Nodosilinea sp. E11: one gene and its partner. The protein of the gene in region 1 binds, or shares a complex with, the protein of each later gene. Links are inferred from orthologs where the notes say so. Each region holds a gene or a part of one and is shown on either strand. Other genes may lie near its edges.

What was found. Proteins that work in one complex are often made in the same cells at the same time.
Region 2: the proteins of accD (region 1) and accA are in contact, whole or in part, in a solved structure (PDB 8UXZ), measured with the Escherichia coli proteins. The link is inferred for Nodosilinea sp. E11 from one-to-one orthologs.

The regions. Positions count from the first base shown.
Region 1 is NZ_CP136520.1:3,687,732-3,690,741, forward strand. What follows is about bases 77-2,981. They hold accD (acetyl-CoA carboxylase, carboxyltransferase subunit beta), read right to left. Parts: upstream 2,049-2,981; coding sequence 1,104-2,048; downstream 77-1,103. Other genes in these bases: petE (plastocyanin), read right to left, coding at 77-151; psbV (photosystem II cytochrome c-550), read right to left, coding at 374-880; RRF56_RS18560 (GAF domain-containing protein), read right to left, coding at 2,203-2,981. Also shown: more of petE, read right to left, coding at 1-76; more of RRF56_RS18560, read right to left, coding at 2,982-3,010.
Region 2 is NZ_CP136520.1:3,913,304-3,916,243, reverse strand. Bases 1-2,835 are described here. They hold accA (acetyl-CoA carboxylase carboxyl transferase subunit alpha), read right to left. Parts: upstream 1,991-2,835; coding sequence 1,010-1,990; downstream 1-1,009. Other genes in these bases: RRF56_RS19520 (long-chain acyl-[acyl-carrier-protein] reductase), read right to left, coding at 2,139-2,835; RRF56_RS19530 (SDR family oxidoreductase), read right to left, coding at 1-706. Also shown: more of RRF56_RS19520, read right to left, coding at 2,836-2,940. UniProt on the Escherichia coli protein: Component of the acetyl coenzyme A carboxylase (ACC) complex. First, biotin carboxylase catalyzes the carboxylation of biotin on its carrier protein (BCCP) and then the CO(2) group is transferred by the carboxyltransferase to acetyl-CoA to form malonyl-CoA.

The sequences.
Region 1 (3,010 bases):
CAAACACCAGCAGACCTGCGTCAGAACCCATTTTGACATCGTAGTTGGTGGCCGCAGCGGGCGAAGCAACCAGGGTGAGCGTACCCACAACTAGCAGAGCAGACAGAATAACCAAGCCCAAGCGCTGGGCGGCACGAAATACACGTTGCATAACTACCTCTAAAGCTCGTATCTCCAGTTCAATCAATCAAGGGGGCTGTTATCAGACCACCTTCCTATGGCATATTACCTGCTTTGCGCGGTAACTTGGGGCATTACCCCTGGGGTAATAGCCGTCCATAGACGACCTACGACATACTGCTGCCAGATATCGTATCTCTTCTCCAGAGCCACCCATAAGGCCTGGGTTAGCCCTCAAGCTACCCCATTATCCCTAGACCTGAGGAGCAGAGAAACGGGTCTTACCCGCTCCCCACATGTCGCCAATCACCTTCGGTTGAAGCAGAATGTGGCCAGAAATCGCCACCAGGTCTTCTTCAGTCAGGCTACGCATCTTGGGAAAAATATCGGCACTCTTTTTGCTGGGGTGTACCTGAGAAATATCCGATAGACCATCGTAGGTCATCGGTTCTTTCAGATAGGCCACCAAAGACTCAAGGTTGTCACGGGGGGGTAAAGCACCGGCCAGAGAGTCTGGGTCAAGGCCAACGGTGGGGTTGGTTTTGGTAATTCCCCCCACGTGGCAGGTGCCACAGGCGTAGTTAAACTGGCGACGACCCCGGGTAACCTGCTCTAGAGACAGCACAACGGTATCCCCTTCGGGGTTGAGCTGCACGGTACGAATAGCCTCATCTAGCTCAGCCGCGACGGCGTCTCCCATTACCAGGTGGCTGACAAAGAAGAGTGCGACCGCAACTAGCCAAATGCATCTCTTCAACATGGTTCTCCTCGAATGTATAGGGCTTGGGTATGAAATCAACACAGCTATACCAAGTCCAGGTCAACGTTTGTAGTTTCCCCGCAGGCAAACCGCCACGTCTAGACTTGGATTAGATCTGATTTGACGGAATTACTCCGATTAAATCGCTCTTGTTAATGTCTATCATGCCACCGAAAGGGGCCATTCCCAATATTTCCCCTGGGTAATTCGCCCCAGAGGCCGATTACAGGTCAGCCCCAATGTGGCTCGGTTCTACCGCACTGAGACCATTCGGCCAAGCTCTGTGCCCTTCAACCACCGTTGAGGCGGTCACAGGCTGGTGCAGGCGAATCAGCCGAGCTAGGGTCTGCTTAAGCTGGGTGCGCGGCACAATTAAATCAACAAAGCCGTGATCGCGCAGATACTCGGCGGTTTGAAAGTCATCGGGCAGTTTTTCCCGTAGGGTTTGCTCAACGACCCGACGACCGGCAAACCCGATCGTGGCCTTGGGCTCAGCCACAATAATATCGCCCAGCATGGCAAAGCTGGCCGTCACACCGCCGGTCGTTGGGTGGGTGAGCACCGGCATGTAGAGCAGCTTAGCGGCCTGGTGCTGCTGCAGCGCTCCAGAAATTTTAGCCATCTGCATCAGGCTGAGCATGCCCTCTTGCATGCGGGCACCGCCAGAGGCACAAACAATGATGACCGGGCGACCAGCAGCAGTGCCCTGCTCGATCATGCGGGTGAGCTTTTCGCCTACCACTGAGCCCATACTGCCGCCCATAAAGCGAAAGTCCATCACCCCAAGGGCGACAGGCAGGCCGTCTAGCTCGCCCAGACCCGTCTGCACAGCATCGGTGAGCTTGGTTTTGGCTTGGGTCTCGCGGATGCGATCGCCGTAGCCCTTGCGATCTTTAAATTTAAGTGGATCCTGGGGCTGAATATGGGTATCAAGCGCCTGCCAGGTGTTGGTGTCGATCAGCTGGCGAATGCGCTCGTCGCTAAAGATACGGTGGTGATGGCCACACTCGCTACACACCCACTGGTTGGTGCGCAGATCTTTGGTGTAGGTGAGTACGTCGCAGTGCTCACATTTGGTCCACAGACCGTCGGCAATCTCCCGCTCTTGGCGGTCTTCGCTAATGGGGCCGGACTTCCGGCGATTGGCAAACCAGTCAAACAGAGACATGCGCGGTGCGTAGCTCAACGGCGACAGAATGACCTAAAAGTGTTCGTTTTGAACACAACCCCCATCCTAGCGGGTTTGTTCCGTCTGCGATAGATCGACGAGGCTAGAGCCTGAAGGGGGACTGGCAGCAATTCCTTCCAGGCCCAGAGTCATCTCACTTCGTCGTCATCACGTAGACACCATCCCAATCGTCGGGTGGGGGCTGCACTAGGTATTGCCTGGCCCGGCTCAGGTGTACCGCCACGGCTTTGTCTTGAGGGCGCAGCTGCTGCGCCCGATCAAATAGAGATAGTGCTTGCTCAAACCGCATGCCGGTGTAGGCGCTGCGGGCCTGGGCATAGAGGTCGAGAAAGGCCTCGGTGTCAGCGGTGAGGGGGGTGTCGCGCTGGTCAATCAATTCGTAGATGCCGACGGCCCGCTGCTTACCCTTCACCTGGGTGCGGTCTAGCTCTCGGACCCAGATTCGATCGGCACAAAGGGCGTAAGTATATTCACTGATAACAATGTCACAGCCATACTCTTTAGTCACCCCTTCCAGGCGGGAGCTGAGGTTGACTCCATCGCCAATCACGGTGTACTCCATTTTGCGTTGGGAGCCAATATTGCCGGAGACCACTTCCCCAGAGCTGACGCCAATGCCAATGCGAATTTTAGGTTGGCCTAGGGCACCCCGCTCAGCATTGAACTTGGCCAACCGCCGCCGCATATCGAGAGCGCTCTGGATTGCCGCCCAGGCGTGGTTGGTCAGCGGCAGAGGCGCGCCAAACACCGCCATCAGGGCGTCGCCAATGAATTTGTCGAGGGTGCCTTCGAAATGAAACACCGACTCCACCATGGTTTCAAAGTAGGCATTGAGCATCTCCACCACTTTGTCGGCTTCTAGGTCTTCGGTCAGCGTGGTGTAGCCGCGAATATCGGAGAACAGAACGGTGACATCTTTACGTTCACCTTTCATTAGCAGG
Region 2 (2,940 bases), 230 kb from region 1 along the record:
GGTCTTCAATCACCGCCTGGGCAGGCAACTGAATCGTGTGCAGCACGGTTTGTGCCACGATTTCTGGGGTCAGCATAGAAGATCGGTCAAACTCCGCCTGTACCGTATCGGTATCCCAAATGGGCGTGTTGACGGCCCCTGGGGAGATGGTTACAACTCGAATACCATGGGCGCGCTCTTCCGCCGCCAGCACCCGCGACAGGGCTACGATGGCGGATTTGCTAACGGTGTAAGCACCCCAGTCTGGAAAGGCAGACTTAGCGGCAATGGAGGCAATGTTGACGATGGTGCCACCGCCGCCCTGCCTCAGGACCGGTACAACTGCTTGAATACACTGGAAAATGCCAGTGACATTCAAATCCATCACCCGCTGCCAGTCTGCCAAGGGCATGGTGGCGAGGGGTCCCGTATAGCCCATGCCAGCGTTGTTGACCACCACGCTGAGGGGACCAAAATCAGCTAGCACCGCCGCTAAACGAGCCTGCAAGCCATCCATCTCAGCTAGATCAACGGCGTAGGCTTTAGCCACAACCCCATAGCTAGCCAGCTCTTCCTGCACCGGTTTCAGGGTGTCTAAGGAGCGGCTGACAAGGGCGACATCGTAGCCAGCTTGGGCTAGGGCTAGGGCGATCGCTTTGCCGATGCCACGACTGGCCCCAGTTACCAGAGCGCGGCGCGGCAAATCAGAAGATACAAGAGTTTGCAATGGTAAGTACCAATCAACAAAAAGCGGAACAGCTAGCGCCCCAGGTCAGAACGAACCACCCCAGGCACCTCCTAGGGGACTAAGGGCGGGCTAGGCACTTTGCTTATGTTAACAAATGTAAACAGTTTATTAACACGGTATCCGCTGATAAACACTGGGGGCCTTAGGTGACCCTACTGCTGTCCCAAGACGGAAAAATAAACTCAGCATTAACTCCTTCATAGATAAACATTGACAAAAATCGATGCAAGCCCCCAAGTAAACTCTGGTGAGTCAAACCCTTAGCTGGTTGGTCAGGTCACTCTAGGCGACTTCAGCGAAGACACCAATCTGGCGATACTTCTGATAACGCAACTGTTGTAAAGCCGTGGGTGTGAGCTGAGACAGGCTGCTCAACTGCTCTCCGAGCGCCTGCTTAAGAATCTCGGCGGCTTGGATGGGGTCGGCATGGGCACCGCCTACTGGCTCGGGCAGTAGTTCATCTAAGATACCCAGTTGCTTGAGATCCCAAGAGGTAATTTTCAGCGCTTCGGCGGCCTCCCCAGATCGGCCTGCATCTTTCCACAAAATGGCGGCACAGGCTTCAGGGCTGGCCACAGTGTAAACCGAATGCTCAAACATCATCAGGCGATCGCCCACGCCAATGCCTAGGGCACCGCCCGAGCCGCCTTCCCCAATGATGGTGCAAACGATGGGCACCGTGAGGCCAAACATCTCTCTCAGGTTGTAGGCGATCGCCTCGCCCTGACCCATTTCTTCAGCCTCAAAACCGGGATAAGCACCGGGAGTATCAATAAACGTAATGATTGGCATTGAAAAGCGATCGGCGTGACGCATCAGCCGCATGGCCTTGCGGTAGCCGCCCGGCGACGCCATCCCAAAGTTGCGGGCGACATTGTCTTTGGTGTCGCGCCCCTTCTGGTGACCCAAAATCACCACGGGCCGACCGTTGAGTCGGGCCACACCGCCCACTAACGCCGGGTCGTCTTTGCCCGAGCCGCGATCGCCGTGCAGCTCAATCCAGTCGTCGGTAATGGCCTGAATATAGTCGAGCGTGCTAGGGCGACGTGGATGACGGGCTACCTGAAGCCGCTGAGCCGGTGTGAGGTTAGAAAAAATTTCTTGGCGTAGGTGAGTCGCTCTGGCCTCTAGCTGACGCAGCTGGGCCGACACATCGACATCATTTTCTTCGGCCAGTTCTCGAATTTGGGTGATGCGGGCCTCTAGCTCGACCAGGGGCTTCTCAAAAGACAGCAAAATAGACTTGCGTTCGGGGGGGGCCATAGCCAGAGGAAAAACAACTAAACACGCCAATAGCGAGCCAAAATGATTTGGTTACCCAAAAAATTCTCGCCCGTCTGCATTCTAGAATACCAAGCCCGCGTCCCCCTGCCCAAGGTTAAAACCCAACCCCAGCAGGGGGGTAATTCCCCTAGGAAAGCTCGACAGCCAGGGGGGCACCGTTGAGGTCGAGCAGCGGACGAAACCCATGTCGCCGCGATGCTTGACCAATCATGTCCATTTTTTCGAGGGTGATCTGGTTTCGACCCCACGAAAAGTTGGTGTACCACTTTTCAAATTCCAGCAGCATAGCCTCGGCAAAACAGGCAAACAACTGGCGTCCGGGCACGTCCATATTGACGATCTGCATAATTCGCCAGTCAATGTCGAGGGAATGCTCGACAATACCGCCCTTCAGCACATGCACGCCTTCAAAGTTGAAGCGCTGGTCAAGATTTTTGGGGTAGCCACCATCGATCATTAGGCAGGGTTGCTTGAGGGTGTTGGGGTCAACCTCAACGCCCTTGGCCATACTGGCCACCCACACCACAATGTCGGCCTTAGGCAGGGCCGAGTCTAGATCCATCGGCACTCCACAGCCCAGCTCTTCTTGTAAACGCTGGAGACGCTCCTGGTTGCGGGCAATCAGCAACAGGTCCTTAATGTCAGTACGAGCCGTGAGCCAGCGACAGACAGCACTACCAATGTCCCCTGTGGCACCACAGACCGCCACCGTAGCGTCAGACAGATTGATGCCCAGCTGCTCGGCAGCCGCAACCACCTGCTGACAAATGATGTAAGCCGTGTGGGTATTGCCGGTAGTAAACCGCTCAAACTCTAAAGTGACGTTGCGCACCTGCTGAATTTGGTTGAGGTTGAAATTTTCAAAAATAATTGACGAGAACCCACCCAGGGCAGTGATATCAATGCCATGCTTTTGAGCGTGGGCCATG